4 regions of the Kribbella sp. NBC_00889 genome follow, and region 2 is predicted to be linked to each of the others. Evidence: riboswitches for the same ligand, from Rfam matches in the RefSeq annotation. Region 2 holds a riboswitch; each other region holds the start of a gene.
What was found. A riboswitch is a leader RNA that binds a small molecule or an ion and turns the genes downstream of it on or off. The one in region 2 is predicted to bind ZMP and ZTP.

Region 1 (3,815 bases), 580 kb from region 2:
CGACCCGTACCCGGCCGACAAGCTGGCCGAGCTCGGCGAGCTGGTCGAGCGCGCGGTGCGGAACAAGGTCGACTTCACCTTCGCGCTGTCACCCGGCCTGTCGATCCGCTACACCGACGACAGCGACTTCCAGGCACTGATCGCCAAGTTCGAGGCCCTGTACGCGCTGGGTGCGCGCGCGTTCAACGTCGCCCTGGACGACATCGAGTACGAGAAGTGGCACGGCGCCGAGGACGAGGAGAAGTACGGCGCCGGCGGTGGCGGAGCCGGGCGCGCGCAGAGCGAGTTGCTGAACCGGATCCAGCGCGAGTGGGTCGCGACCAAGCCGGACCTCGCCCCGCTGCAGATGGTCCCGACCGAGTACTACAACGTCGACGAGACGCCGTACAAGCAGGCGCTACGGGAACAGCTGGACAGCGCGGTGGTCGTGCACTGGACCGGTATCGGCGTCGTACCGGAGACGATCACGGGCGCACAAGCGGCCGAGGCGAAGGCCGTGTTCGGGCACGACATCCTGATCTGGGACAACTACCCGGTCAACGACTACGCGGCCGCCCGGATCCTGCTCGCGGCCTACAGCGGTCGCGAGCCTGGCCTGGCCGACCTGGTCGTCGGCGTGATCTCGAACCCGATGAACCAGGCCGGGGCCAGCAAGATCGCGCTCTACTCGTTCGCCGAGTTCGGCTGGAACCCGGCGACGTACGACGAGCAGGCCTCGTGGCACCGCGCGCTCGCCGAGCGGGCCGGGGGAGACGCCGAGACGATCGCGGCGCTGGAGGTCTTCGCCGACCTCACCACCTATGACGGCCGGCTGCACCTGGTGAACGCGCCGGTCCTGGCCGCGCAGACCGCCGCGTTCTGGAAGACCTGGAAGACGGGCGACCTGGCCGGGGCCATCGCGCAGCTCGAGCCGTACCTCGAGGCGATCGAGAACGCTCCGGCCCGGATCCGCGCCGGGGTGTCCGACCCGTCGTTCGCCGACGAGGCCGGAGCCTGGCTCGATGCGACCTTCCTCTGGGCGCAAGCACTCCGCGAGTCCCTCCGGCACCTCGAAGCAGTGGCCGAAGGCAACAGCTCGGACGCCGCCACGACCCGGGACCAGATCGACCACCTGGTCACCCAGGCCAAGACGATCCGCGACACCCGGCTGCCACACTCCAAGACTCATCCCCAACTCGGTGACCCTGTCATCGAGACCTTCCTGACCGAGGCGACGGAGGGCGGCCGGGTATCCTGAGCGGTGGACCGCGACTGGCGCTGAGGTGGACGACCACCGGGGAACGGTCCGCCGGAGGATCCGGCCGAGCCGCGCGCCTGGGCACTTGACCTGTTGTCGACGCCCAAGGAGCGCGCGCTATGACTGCCACTTTGATGACCGGTACCGACGTTGCCGCCGAGATCGTGGCGAAGACGGCCGACCGGGCCCGTGCACTGCAGGAGCGGACCGGGGTCCAGGCGTGCCTGGCCACCGTGCTGGTCGGTGACGACCCCGCGTCGGCGACGTACGTGCGGATGAAGCAGAACCGGTCGAAGAAGGCGGGCATCGGGTCGCTCAGCGTGGTATTGCCCGCGGAGACAACGACCGAGGAGCTGGTCGCTGAGCTGACCAAGCTGTCCCAGGACGCGGCGGTGCACGGGATCCTGCTGCAGCACCCGGTGCCTGCGCAGATCGATGAGCGGGCCGCGTTCGAGGCGATCGACCCTGCCAAGGACGTCGACGGTGTGACCACGCGGTCGTTCGGTGCGATGGCGTTCGGTGAACCCGGCTTCCGGTCCGCGACGCCCGGCGGGATCATGCGCCTGCTCGAGGCGTACGACGTACCGATCGCCGGGGCGCACGCGGTCGTGATCGGCCGCAGCCCGATTCTCGGCAAGCCGGCCGGGATGTTGCTGCTGGCATCGAACGCGACCGTCACCTACACGCACTCCCGAACCACCGACCTGCCCGCGATCGTCCGGACCGCGGACATCGTGGTGGCCGCGGTCGGCCGGCCGAACTTCGTCCAGGGCGACTGGCTCAAGCCCGGCGCCGTCGTCGTCGACGCCGGCTACAACGAGGGCAACGTCGGGGACGTCGACTTCGCCGCCGCGGCCGAGGTCGCGAGCCTGATCACACCGGTCCCCGGCGGGGTCGGCCCGATGACGATCGCCCTGCTCCTGGAGCAGGCCGTCGACGCCGCCGAGGCACAGACCCGCTAGGGCACGGCTCTAGAGACGTGCCCTAGCGGTCGCAGCCGCCGTCCTTGTCGGCGCGGGAATGCGGGCGGGCGATGTCGTCGATGCCCTTGTAGGCGTACGGGTCGGTTCCGGCCACCATCACGATGTCGCGGTAGTCGTGCTTGCCGACATGGACGCCGGCCGGCACCGTCTGCCACGGCAGCAGCGACTCCGCGCTCATGTAGTGGTTGGCGAGGGCCCGGCGGAGTCCGCGCCGCGTGGTGTTCGGCAGTGATCGGTGCAGCAGGTAGCCGTTGAAGATCACCGCCGAACCCGCCGGCACCTCGACCGGTACTGCGTCGTCGTCGGTGTAGGGGAAGTCGAACAACTCCACCGTGCAGTCGAAGCGGAGATCGTCCTGCTCCCGATCGGGATAGATGACACCGCGCCGGTGCGAGCCCGGAAGCACCCAGAGGCAGCCGTTCTCCACGGTGGCGTCGTCGAGCGCGATCCACACCGCGGTCAGCGAGCGGTCCCTGGTCGGGATGAAGAACTCGTCCTGGTGCCAGGCCTGGCCCGGCTTGCCCTCGGACTTGATGAACAGCATCGACTGCATCGCCTTCACGTTCGGCCCGATCAGCGCGGTCAGTGCGGTCACCACGCGCGGTGCGCGCAACGCGGTCAGCGCCACCTCGGACACCTTGTGGGGCTGGTGAATGCACAGGTACTTGCGCACGACGTCCTCGCCCGGCTCCGTGCTCGGGCTGCCTTCGACGGCTCCGAGGTCGCCGCGGCACAGGTGCTCGGCCGCTGTGTGGAGCGCGGCGACCTGGTCGGGTGGAAGGGCCTGATCGAGGACCACGAAGCCGTCGCGCCGGAACGACTCGATCAACTCGTCGGTGACCTCGGTGAACCTGCGTACGGCGGTGACAGGCTGCATTGGGGCGCTCCATCCGGCCTGGGGTTGGCGATGACCGGCTTCACAATCTCAGAGCACGACCGGACGGCCAATGTCGCCGGCGCGCGCTCTACTATCTGTTCGTGACATCGCGACCACCGGTGATCAGCGTGAACTCCGTGGTCCAGGTCGCGGACTATGCGCCCGGGGCAACGTACGGTCCGCGCTGGTTGCCGAACTTCGAATTGCTCTGGCTCCTGCACGGTTCGGCGCTCTGGCGGACCGAGCTGTACGACGACGCCGGGGTCCATCAGGCGACGGTGGAGGAGGAGTTGCGCCCCGGAACGGTGGCGTTGGCCCGGCGCGGCGACCGGGACTCCTATATCTGGGACTGTGATCACTGGTCCCGGCACGCCTACGTGCACTTCCAGATCGAGGACTTCGGCGGACTCGGCGCTGCGTCGAGTTGGCCCTCGGTGCGATCGAGATCCGATCCGGGGCTGCTCGACGAACTGTGCACCTATCTACTGGACCTGACCGGCGTGCCGGAGTCGGATCCGGGACACAGCGACCGGCTCGTGGCGACGATGCTGGAGGTCTTCGTCAGTGCTCCGGTCGGCCCGTCGCGTGACGAGCTGCCGGATGGCGTTCGGCGCATGATCGACCACGTGGCGAGCGTCTGGGCCAGGCGCGGGCCGCGGATCATTTCCGTCCCCGAGTTGGCCGCCGCGGCGAACCTGTCGGCCGGACACCTGCACCG
Region 2 (3,815 bases):
GCGTCGCAGTCCTCGGCACGGTACTGAACTCCGTCTACCGGCACAACGTGGACACGGCCGGCCTGCCGGCACAGGCGGCTGACGCGGTCGAGAAAGGGCTGGGTGGCGGGCTCGCAGTCGCGACCAAGGTCGGGTCGGCGGACCTACTCGGCGACGTACGCGACGCGTTCATGACCAGCCTCAACACGACCATGTGGGTCTCGGCCGGCATCGCGGTCGTGGGCGCCGTACTGGCCGCCGTACTGATGCCGAAGCAGGCCACCAAGGCCTCGCAGGAGGCGCTGATGGGCATCAAGCAGGACGCCTGACAGAGCAGCGCGGCGCCTGCTCCCGAGGGGAGAGCAGGCGCCGCGCGATGACGTCAGTTGAGCTCGAGGCCCGGGTACAGCGGGTGCTTGTCGAGCATCTCGGCCGAGGCGGCCTTGACCTTGTCGGCGACGCCGTCGGCCAGCACGTACTTCGCCTTGGACGGTGCACCGGCGGCCGTTGTCGTCGGCGTCGTCGAAGACAGTACGTCGACCATCAACTCGGCGACCCGGTCGAACTCGTCGGCCCCGAAGCCGCGCGTAGTCAGTGCCGGCGTACCGATCCGGACGCCTGAGGTGTACCAGGCGCCGTTCGGGTCGCGCGGTACGGCGTTCCGGTTGGTCACGATGCCCGCGTCGAGCAGTGCCGACTCGGCCTGCCGCCCGGTGATCCCGTACGACGAGACGTCGAGCAGAGCCAGGTGGTTCTCGGTGCCATCGGTGACGAGCTTGACGCCACGCTTCATCAGGCCCTCCGCGAGCACGACCGCGTTGTCGGCGACGGCCTGCGCGTACTCCTGGAACGACGGCTGCCGGGCCTCGGCCAGCGCGACCGCCTTGGCCGCCATCGTCTGGCCGAGCGGGCCACCCAGAACCATCGGGCAGCCGCGGTCGACGGCGTCGGCGTACTCCGGCTGGCACAGCACCATGCCGCCGCGCGGGCCGCGCAGCGACTTGTGCGTGGTCGTCGTGGTGACGTGCGCGTGCGGGATCGGGTCGAAGTCGTCGGTGAAGACCTTGCCCGCGACCAGGCCGGCGAAGTGCGCCATGTCGACCATCAGCGTCGCGCCGACCTCGTCGGCGATCTCGCGCATCTTCGCGAAGTTCACCTTCCGCGGGTACGCCGAGTAGCCGGCGATCAGGATCAGCGGCTTGAACTCCCGCGCCTTGCGGGCGACCTCGTCGTAGTCGAGCAGCCCGGTCTCCGGATCGGTGCCGTAAGAGCTCTGGTGGAACATCTTGCCGGAGATGTTCGGCCGGAAGCCGTGGGTCAGGTGGCCGCCCGCGTCCAGCGACATACCGAGCATCTTCTGGTCACCGAACGCCCGGCGGAGCTTGGACCAGTCCTCCTCGGACAGGTCGTTGACGTGCTTCGCGCCCGCCTCGGCCAGCGCCGGGGACTCGATCCGCTGGGCCAGGATCGCCCAGAAGGCGACCAGGTTCGCGTCGATGCCAGAGTGCGGCTGGACGTAGGCATGCGGGGCGTTGAACAGCGCCGTGGCGTGGTCGGCCGCGGCCTGCTCGACGGTGTCGATGTTCTGGCAGCCCGCGTAGAAACGGTGCCCGATGGTGCCCTCGGCGTACTTGTCCGAGAGCCAGTTGCCCATCGTCAGCAAGGTGGCGGGGGAGGCGTAGTTCTCGCTCGCGATCAGCTTCAGCGAGGAACGCTGGTCGGCCAGTTCGGCCTTGATCGCGCCGGCGATGGTGGGTTCCACCGCGGCGATCACCTGGAGCGCGTTGTTGTACGCGGCCGACGCGGCGGCGGCGTCGAAGGGTTGAGTCATCGTTGTCTCTCCTGCGGTTGCAGTGGGTCGTGGGCACCCAGGCGCACGGTGCCGACAGTCTTCGCTCCCCGGTGGTTCTCCACCTCAGCGCGCCAGTCGCGACGCGGCCACCCTATCGTGCTGCCGCGGCTCAGAGTCAGAGGCTGCGGTCGGTGATCAGGCCGAACGGCGTGGTCCGCGGGAGGGTGCCGAAGACTCCACCCCAGTCGTTCGCCAGCCGGGACGCGACGAAGGCGTCCGCGACCGCGGGTGTGGAGTGCCGGACGACCAGGGACGCCTGCAGGCAGAGCGCCATCCTCGCCGCCAACCGGCGGGCGCCCGCCTCCGCGCCCTCGACGTCAGCAAGCGCTTGCAGTACGTCGTTGACCGCCGTGTCCAGGCGCTCGTCCGCACCCCGCGCTGCGCCGACCTCCAGCAACCACGCCTCGAGCGACTCGGGCCTTCTGAGGGCTCGCAGTACGTCGAGTGCGTTCACGTTCCCCGACCCTTCCCAGATCGAGTTCAGCGGGGACTCCCGGAACAACAGAGGCATCCCGGACTCCTCGACGAACCCGTTCCCGCCGAGACACTCCAGGGCCTCGGCGGCCATGAACGGCGTCCGCTTACTCACCCAGAACTTCGCCAGCGGCAGCCCGATCCGCCGGAACGCGGCCTCCTGCTCGTTGCCGTCGGTCGACGCGTCGACCGCCGCCGCAAGCCGCATCGCGAGCGCTGTCGCAGCCTCACTCTCCAGCGCCAGGTCGGCCAGCACGTTCTGCATCGCGGGCTTGTCGGCGAGCAGATCACCGAACGCCGAACGATGGCGGGTGTGCCAGAGCGCCTCCACCAGCGCGCGCCGTTGGAGAGCGGCCGAGCCGAGGACGCAGTCCAGCCGGGTCGCGGCCACCATCTCGATGATCGTGCGGACCCCGGCGCCCTCATCGCCGAGGCGGTAGCCGACCGTGCCGTGGAACTCGACCTCGCTGGACGCGTTCGACCGGTTCCCGAGCTTGTCCTTCAGCCGCTGCAGGGCAAACGCGTTCCGGTTGCCGTCGGCAAGCACGCGCGGGACGACGAAGCAGCTCAGTCCGTCCGGCGCCTGCGCCAGTACCAGGAAGACGTCGACCTGTGGCGCCGAGCAGAACCACTTGTGCCCGTTCAGCTGATATTCACCGTCGCCACCGGCCGGCGTCGCGGTGGTCAGGTTCGCCCGGACGTCCGAGCCGCCCTGCTTCTCGGTCATCCCCATCCCCGCGAGGACGCCGCTCTTGGTGGCCGCAGGCAACCGGCGTACGTCGTACTGGCGCGAAGCCAGCTGTGGGACCCACTCCTTGGCGAGCCGTTCGTCCGCCCTGAGGGCGGGGACGGCGGCGTACGTCATCGAGATCGGGCAGCCGTGGCCGGGCTCGACCTGGGACCAGACGTAGAAGCCGGCCGCGCGGGTCAGGTGCGGGGAGGGCCGGTCGCTCGTCCACGGCGCGGCCTGCAGCCCGAAGCCGACGGCGCGCTCCATCAGCCAGTGCCAGGACGGGTGGAACTCGACCTCGTCGATGCGGTTCCCGTACCGGTCGTGCGTGCGCAGGACCGGTGGGTTCTGGTTCGCCGGGAGTGCCTGAGCGAGGGCCTCTTCGGAGCCCGCGAGCTCGCCGATCCGGGTCAGCCCGGGATCGTCCGCGAGGTCGGCGTACGGACGCAGAGCGTCACCGAGGGCTGTGTCCCGGGTGAAGAAGTTCACCCCCTGGAGTGGGGGAGCCTGATTCGTTACCGCGAATGGGTCCGCCATGTCAGTACGGTAAGCGGTATGGCACGTTCAGGGGCAAGACCCGCGGGTGGGAGCTCCCTCTCATTGGCATGGGTCCGCAAAATCCCCGCGACGACCTGGAAGCTGCTCACCCAGACCATCGGTGTCTGTCTGCGCTACCGGGTCACCGGTCTCGCGGCGGAGGGGGCGTTCTTCGCGATCCTCTCGCTGCCGCCGCTGATTTTCGGGCTGGCCGGAAGTCTCGGTTACATCGCCGGCAAGTAC
Region 3 (3,815 bases), 2.3 Mb from region 2:
CGAACTCGTGGACCGCGATCGCGGACGCTCCGGCCGACCACTGGGCGGCGTCGTACGCCGTCGCCAGCGGAAAGCTGCTGGTCGTCGGCGGTGTCCAGGCCGGTGCCGTCACCAACGCCGGGTTCGCCTATGACCCGGCGGCCGACAGCTGGTCCGCCCTGCCGAACTCCAACCTGCCGCGGTACCGCGGTGGCGCGGCTTGCGGCTTCTACAAGATCGGTGGCTCGTCCGGTGGCTTCACCGCCACGGTGGACAGCGAGGCCCTGCCGGGTCTCGAGGGCTGCTCGGAGTCGTCGGCGGACGTGAGCTGGATGTCCATCGACAAGACCGAGGCGACGCTGGCTCCCGGCCAGTCGACCACCGTCAAGGTCACGCTCGACGCGAACGTCGACCAGCCCGGCACGTACAGCGGGCAGGTCACGATCGGCGAGAACACCCCCTACTCCGTTCCCGCGGTGGACGTGACGATGAACGTCACCCCGCCGACGACCTGGAGCAAGCTGCAGGGCACCGTCACGGGCGTCAGCTCGTCCGGGGCCAGCGCGCCGCTCCCGGGGGCGATCGTGGAGGTGGACTCGTGGGCGCAGTCCTACACCTTCATCACCGACAAGGACGGCAACTACGCCTACTGGCTGGACCGTCGCAACAACCCGCTCACGCTGATCGCCGCGAAGGACGGCTACAAGCCCCAGACCCGAACCGCCCGGCTCCTCGCCGGTGAACCGATCACCGAGGACTTCGCCCTGAAGTCCATCAAGTAGCAGTGACGTAGTCGGAGCCGGCCCCACTCGGATCTTCCGGGTGGGGCCGGTCCCTTTTCACAACCGCGAGAAGACCTCCCCGAAGAACTCCCGGTCGCCCGCGAAGATCGGCTGCAACGCGAGGAACTGTGCGGGAGTGACCCAGCGGGTCTCGCCCACCTCTCGCGGATCCGCCGTCACCTCGCCGGGTGATGCCGCCGCGGTCCACCAGTGGAGCAGGTAGTCGCCTCCGGCGGTGGTCGACTCCCAGACCTTGGCGAGTGGGGTGACCGCCAGGCCGACCTCCTCCCGGACCTCGCGGACGAGGGCTTGCTGCTGGCTCTCGCCGGGTTCGAGGGTCCCGCTGAGAGGCGCCCAGTATCCGGGCATGCGCGCCTCCGGGCCCCGGCGGATGACGAGTACTCGGTCGGCTTGTCGCAGTACGGCGACTATCGCTTCGTGCTGAGGCATTCGGCGCCATTCGTCAGAGTGGTGTGGACGATGAGTGCGGTGGAGAGGGCGGCCGGGTCGTGGGTGCGGATGTAGTCCGCGCCCTGGGTGGTGGCGTGGAGCTCGGCGGCGAGGGTGGCGGGGCCGACGTCGGACAGGGCCGTGTTCGTGAGCGTGCGCAGGAAGGACTTGCGGGACGGGGAGACGAGGACGGGGAGGTTGTAGCGGCTCTTGAGGCGGCTGAGGTTGGCCAGGACGGTGAGCGACGGTTCCGGAGTACTGCCCAGGAAGTAGCCGAGGCCGGGGTCCAGGATCAGGCGGTCGCGGGTGATGCCGGCCGACTCGAGGGCGGTGACGCGGGCGTCGAAGAATCGCTCGATGGCCGGCCAGATCGTCTGTGGCTCGGTACGAACCCTGGTGGCCGGACCGAGGTGCTGGACCGAGTGCATCACCACCAGCCGGCAGGTCAGGGCGGCCAGTTCGTCGTACCGACGTGGGTCCGGGAAGCCTTGGATGTCGTTCAGGTACGTCGCTCCGTGCTCGGCGGCGTACCGCTGCGTCGCCGGATGGTAGGAGTCGACGGCCAGCGGTAGATCGCCCAGAGCATCCAGCACTGGAGCCAGCCGGGCGATCTCCTGCTCGGGCGTCACCTTGGCGGCATCCGGGTGGCTGGACGCCGGGCCGAGTTCGATGATGTCGGCGCCGCCGGCGTGCAACCGGCGCGCATGGGCGATCGCGTTGTCCGCCGCAAGGTAGCGACCGCCGTCGGAGAACGAGTCCTCGGTGATGTTGACGATGCCGACCAGCAACGGTCGATCCATGACCCGATTCATGACCCGATTCATGACATGGCCTCCCGGTCGATCCAGAAGCCCAGGCGCTCGGCGTTCGTCATCCAGACGAGATCGCTCCCCGGTGGTTCGCCCACCTCATGCGCCAGTCACGACCCGGCGCAAACGCTACCTCAGTTACGCCGTCGGGAGCAGGTGGAAGCCGACGCCGCGGACCGCGTGGATGGTGACGGTGGCGCCGAGGTTGGCGAGCTTCTGGCGGAGCCGCTTCACCACGGAGTGGATGTGCGACCCGTGGCCGAGGTGCTCGTTGCCCCAGACGGCGTGGTGCAGGTGCTGGTACGTCCAGACCCGGCCGGGCTCCTCCACCAGGCAGTGCAGGAAGTCGTGCTCGAGCCGGGTCAGGGGGACCTCGCGGTCCTTCCACCGCACCACCCGGCGATCGACGTCCAGGTACAGCTCCTCCTCCAGCACCGGCTCGGGTTCAGGGGTGGGCACTGCCATGATCTGGGCATGCTGCTCGGCGATGGGCAGCACGGTCGGGGTCAGCACGACCGGTCCGGCCGACGACGTCACCCCGGTCAGCGCGAGGAACGTACGAGCCTGCTCGGCACTCGATACCAGCAACAACGCGTCCGCCCCACCCAGCAACCGTGCGAGCTGCACCCGCTCGGCCGTGGACGTGGCCACACCGATGATCAACGACGAATCCGACGGCCTCTCCATGCGCGCCCCTCCCCTGTCGACCCCGACCCGCACTAAGTACGGTTTACGGCGGGAAGTAAGTCAAGGGATTCCCTGCGCGGGGGCCTGGCACAAATGCGAACTGTCCAAGACAGGACAGGACCACTGAACCGAAGAACCGCCGGCCGGCCCAGGACGGTGGGCGCGGCCGGCGGTCGGGTCGGCGGTTCAGGTGGTGTCAGCCGATCGACTTCACCGCGGTGATCAGCGTCCCGTCGGAGGTGTCACCGGACAGCTCCCAGAAGAAGGCACCGCCCAGTCCCTGGGTGTTCGCGTACGACATCTTGCCGCGGATCGTGTCGGGGGTGTCGTACCCCCACCACTGCCCGTTGCAGAACGCGTACGCCGTTCCGCCGACGGTCCCGGTCGACGGGCACCGGGTCGAGATCAGCTTGTAGTCCTCGATCCCGGCCTCGTACTTGCCCGGCGCCGCACCGGTAGCGGCGCCACCCGGAGCAGCCTGCGTGACGCCGGTCCATCCGCGGCCGTAGAACCCGACGCCGAGCAGCAGCTTCGACGCAGGGATGCCCTTCGCCTTCAGCTTCTGGATCGCCGCGTCGCTGTAGAAGCCGGGGGGCGGAATCCCGGAGTACGACGTGAGCGGCGCGCGGTGGCGACCAGCAATCGGATTCGCATGTCGTTACCTCCTCAGGGGGCGGTGAGGGAACTGTCCGCACCCTACCGAGTACTCCAGGTTAAGAAAAGAAGACATTCGAATAAAAATGGTCTCGTGATCATCGCGACGCTCCCGTCGGTGCTGTGCAGTCGGGGCGCCAAGCGGAGTAATGTCCACGCGCACGGTCACTCTTGACCGCACCCGACGGAGGAACAGTGCCCGGATTCGTTCGGCGGCCGGTCGTCGTCTGGCTGCTGGCAGCACTCGCCGTACCTGTGCTGCTGACCGCTGTGCTGATTCCGTCGATCGCGGACACCGAGGATGACCAATCCGCACCAGCGGCACAGACCTCCAGCAGTACGCCCTCCCCCACCGAGGCACGCACCGAATCGTCGATGCCGCCGTTCGAGGTGGGCCGGACGGACAGCTCGATCCGGGTCCGCACCGTGGTCAAGGACCAGGCGGTCAAGGACG
Region 4 (3,815 bases), 2.2 Mb from region 2:
TCTGTCGTCGGCCATCGTGGTCGCGGTCACTGTGCTGGCTGCCCTGACACTCATCCCGGCCATGCTCGGTCTGGCGAAGTTCCTGGTACTGAACCGCAAGGACCGGCACCACCTGGTCGAGGAACAGGAGCTCGAGGCCGGCCTCGAGGACGAGGTGGCCGTGGCCGAACACCGTGCCGAGGAGCGCGAGCGGCGCGACCTCAAACACGAGCAGAGCGCCTTCGCGCGCTGGGGACGCAAGGTCAGCGACCGGCCGTGGCCGTACGGCATCGTCGCCACGCTGGTGCTACTCGTCCTGGCGATCCCGCTGCTGTCGATGAACCTCGGCCAGCTCGACGCCGGCACGGATCCGGCGCAGGACTCGAGCCGGAAGGCGTACGACCTGGTGGCCCAAGGCTTCGGCCCGGGTGCCAACGGTCCGCTGACGGTCGTCGTACAGCTCCCGTCCGAGAGCTCCACCGACAAGCAGACCTTGCTGAACGGTCTCGCGTCGACGCTGCAGAAGACGTCCGGCGTGGCCGCCGTACAGCCGCCGAGCCTGAACAGCTCCGGTACGACGGCGATCATCAACGTCATCCCGACCACGTCGCCGTCCGCGGCGGAGACCGAGGACCTGGTCAACCGGATCCGGGACGACGTACTCGCCGGGCAGAAAGAGCCCACCTTCGTCGTCGGCACCACTGCCGGGTACGTTGACTTCACCGAGAAGGTGTCCGGGCGGATGCTGTGGCTGATCGGGGCTGTGGTGCTGCTGGCGTTCCTGCTGCTCACAGTCGCGTTCCGATCGCTCCTGATCGGGATCAAGGCCGCGATCCTCAACCTGCTGTCGGTCGGAGCCGCGTACGGCGTGATCGTCGCGGTGTTCCAATGGGGCTGGGGATCCTCGTTGGTCGGGATCGACGAGAAGGTGCCGATCCCGTCGTTCGTACCGATGTTGATGTTCGCGATCGTGTTCGGGTTGTCGATGGACTACGAAGTCTTCCTGCTGTCCCGGGTGCACGAGGCGTGGATCGCGACCAAGGACAGCCACCGTGCCGTGGCGATCGGGATCGGCGCGACGGCCCGGGTCATCACCACGGCGGCCGCGATCATGATCGTGGTCTTCCTCAGCTTCGTCCTCGACGACGACCCGACGGTCAAGATGCTCGCGGTCGGCATGGCAGTCGCCGTACTGATCGACGCCAGCATCGTCCGGATGGTCTTGGTCCCGTCCGTCATGACACTCCTCGGCGACCGCGCCTGGTGGCTACCCCGATGGCTCGACCGCATCGTCCCCGACATCCAACTGGAAGGCGGCCCGCCCGCCCCACCCCCACCAACCCCCCAAGAAACCCCCAAGGTCGAACCCGTCTCCTGACCTGCTCAGTGGCGGAAGAGGCGTACGCCGGTTCGTGACAGGGTGATTCCGCGGGCAGCGCACGCCTCGGCGACCTCGTCGGAGCGGATCGAGCCGCCGGGTTCGGCGATGTGGGCTACGCCGTGGCGGTGGGCTTCGTCGATGTTGTCGACGAAGGGGATGGCGCCGTCGGAGACCATCGCGACGCCGGTCGGCGGCTCGGACGAGCGGCGGGACCACCACTCGTCTGCCTTCTCGCCGGCCAGTCGGACGCAGTCGACTCGTGACTGCTGGCCGGCGCCGATGCCGATCGTCGTACCGTCCTTCACCATCGCGACCGTGTTCGACTGCGTGTTCCGCGCCACGATCATCCCGAGCAACAAGTCTCGGGCTGCTGCATCCGGCACGCCCGGATCCAGCAGCTCACGAGTCAACGGCAGGTCGTCCCGCTGCTGCGTCAGCCGTAGCCCGTACACCTCGCGCACCTCGTGCTCCGGAGGCTCGAAGGACGCATCGGCTTCGAGGACGAGAAAGGTCCCACGCTTCTTCCCGGCCAACACTCCGAGGACGCCCTCGTCGTACCCGGGCGCAATGATCCCGTCGCTCACGACCCGCTTGAGCACGCGCGCAAGCTCGGCATCAATCGGATGCGACACCGCAACGAAATCGCCGTACGACGACTTCGGATCGGCATCACGGGCGCGCACATATGCGGCACTCACCGAGTCCGCCAGCGCGGCACCGGCAGGGGAGACGTGCTTGTACGACGCCGCCGCGACCACCCCGAACGCCCCAGCTGCCTCCCGCACGAGCTGCCAACCGGTGAGCGCATCCAAGACATTGATGTACGACGGACTCCCGCTGACGACTGTGAACGGCGCCCGACCGGACACCGGGGTCATCGTGGCGGACTGGTGTGGGTTCATTCCATAACGCATCCAGCGACCTCCGAGATCGAAACACATCGGAGGCGCCCAGGCGGACGACGCCTTGCTTACCGGCCGACCGCTCCCCGGTGGTACTCCACCCTCGCCAGTCGCGATCGTTCGGCAGTCTATTCGAGCAACCCGCACACGTACGATCCGAGCATGGGGATCTTCTCTCGCAAGGCCGTGGATGTCTCCAGGCTTCGGCTTGATCAGGCGTGGGCCGATCCCGAGCTCGATCGGGCGTACGCCGCTGTGCGTGCGGGGGATCTGTCGACGGGGATGGCGTTGCTGAAGGCGACGCCGGTGAATACCGGGCTGCGGTCGGTGCGGGTGGTGGGGCTGGGGCAGGCAGCGGTCGGGCACAGTGAGCAGTTGGAGTTGCGGCTGGAGGCATTGCCCGGGGATGCGGATCTGCTGCTGTGGCTTGGGCAGACGTTGGTGTTCGAGGCCTGGGAAGTGCGGAGCGGGAGTCTCGCGAAGTACGTCTCCGAGCAGCAGTTCGCGTCCTTCCACGACGTCCTCGGGACCGCGGGCGCAGTACTGAATCATGCAATCGATGCAGCGCCCGACGATGCGGCCCCGTGGGAGGTGCTGCAGTGGGTGACGGTTGGACCGCAGTCGTCGATGGAGGTGAAGGACAAGGTCTTTCGGTCCGCGGTGGACCGGCATCCCGACAGCTACGCCGCGCACAGCGGACGGGTGCAGGTGCTGGCCCCGAAGTGGTCGGGCCTGGAGCTGGCCGAGCTCGTGCACTTCGGTCATCAGGTGGTGGCGAACGCACAGCCGGGTAGCGCCCTGTGTGCCGTCGCCGCACAGGTAATCAACGAGGTGTGGGTCGACGTACTCGGCGACAGCGAGCTCTCCCGGCTGCAGCGCGGCGCCCGCCTGACGCACGAGGTCTCGAACCGGCGGGAGGAACTGCTGGCCGCCCGGGACAAATGGTGGACCCCCGGACGCGAGCAACAGCCGGAGGACATCTCCGCCCACGGGGCGATGGCGTTCGCGTTGAAGGCGGTCGGCGCGAAGGCAGCGGCAATGGAGCACGCCGCCCTGACCACAGGCCGGATCGAGAGCCTGCCCTGGGGCTACACCAACGCCCCCGACCCCCTCACCGCCTTCGCCACCGCGGTGGCACACCAGATGTCCTGAGACCCGGCGCGGCCGGACGAGGGCAGCGTTGTTGATTTACGAGGAATAGAGTGACCGGCATGGTCGATGTGAAGCCACGGAGCCGGACGGTGACCGACGGGCTGGAGGCGACCGCATCGCGCGGGATGCTTCGCGCGGTCGGGATGGGTGACGACGACTGGGCCAAGCCACAGGTCGGAGTCGCGTCGAGCTGGAACGAGATCACCCCGTGCAACCTGTCCCTGGACCGGCTCGCGAAGGCGGTCAAGGAAGGCGTGCACGCGGCCGGCGGTTATCCGCTGGAGTTCGGCACGATCAGCGTGTCCGACGGCATCTCGATGGGCCACGTCGGCATGCACTACTCGCTCGTCAGCCGCGAGATCATCGCCGACTCGGTCGAGACCGTGATGGAGGCCGAGCGG

Region 1: linked by a shared signal. The riboswitch ahead of OG817_RS14130 (bifunctional 5,10-methylenetetrahydrofolate dehydrogenase/5,10-methenyltetrahydrofolate cyclohydrolase) and the one ahead of OG817_RS17020 (glycine hydroxymethyltransferase) in region 2 are both predicted to bind ZMP and ZTP.
Region 3: linked by a shared signal. The riboswitch ahead of folP (dihydropteroate synthase) and the one ahead of OG817_RS17020 (glycine hydroxymethyltransferase) in region 2 are both predicted to bind ZMP and ZTP.
Region 4: linked by a shared signal. The riboswitch ahead of OG817_RS06125 (5-aminoimidazole-4-carboxamide ribonucleotide transformylase) and the one ahead of OG817_RS17020 (glycine hydroxymethyltransferase) in region 2 are both predicted to bind ZMP and ZTP.

The regions. Positions count from the first base shown of each region.
Region 1 is NZ_CP108783.1:2,913,731-2,917,545, forward strand. It holds gene OG817_RS14125 (beta-N-acetylglucosaminidase domain-containing protein) at 1-1,237, shown strand, start outside; ZMP/ZTP riboswitch at 1,238-1,327, shown strand; gene OG817_RS14130 (bifunctional 5,10-methylenetetrahydrofolate dehydrogenase/5,10-methenyltetrahydrofolate cyclohydrolase) at 1,357-2,199, shown strand; gene OG817_RS14135 (phytanoyl-CoA dioxygenase family protein) at 2,222-3,097, opposite strand; gene OG817_RS14140 (helix-turn-helix domain-containing protein) at 3,199-3,815, shown strand, end outside.
Region 2 is NZ_CP108783.1:3,490,817-3,494,631, reverse strand. It holds gene OG817_RS17025 (MFS transporter) at 1-308, shown strand, start outside; gene OG817_RS17020 (glycine hydroxymethyltransferase) at 362-1,810, opposite strand; ZMP/ZTP riboswitch at 1,839-1,920, opposite strand; gene OG817_RS17015 (acyl-CoA dehydrogenase family protein) at 1,947-3,572, opposite strand; gene OG817_RS17010 (YhjD/YihY/BrkB family envelope integrity protein) at 3,591-3,815, shown strand, end outside.
Region 3 is NZ_CP108783.1:1,184,348-1,188,162, reverse strand. It holds gene OG817_RS05855 (S8 family serine peptidase) at 1-761, shown strand, start outside; gene OG817_RS05850 (NUDIX hydrolase) at 819-1,211, opposite strand; gene folP (dihydropteroate synthase) at 1,190-2,011, opposite strand; ZMP/ZTP riboswitch at 2,055-2,144, opposite strand; gene OG817_RS05840 (winged helix-turn-helix domain-containing protein) at 2,159-2,707, opposite strand; partial or broken gene OG817_RS05835 (glycosyl hydrolase family 18 protein) at 3,009-3,308, opposite strand; gene OG817_RS05830 (OmpA family protein) at 3,557-3,815, shown strand, end outside.
Region 4 is NZ_CP108783.1:1,258,439-1,262,253, forward strand. It holds gene OG817_RS06120 (MMPL family transporter) at 1-1,357, shown strand, start outside; gene OG817_RS06125 (5-aminoimidazole-4-carboxamide ribonucleotide transformylase) at 1,363-2,274, opposite strand; ZMP/ZTP riboswitch at 2,302-2,386, opposite strand; gene OG817_RS06130 (hypothetical protein) at 2,425-3,414, shown strand; gene ilvD (dihydroxy-acid dehydratase) at 3,474-3,815, shown strand, end outside.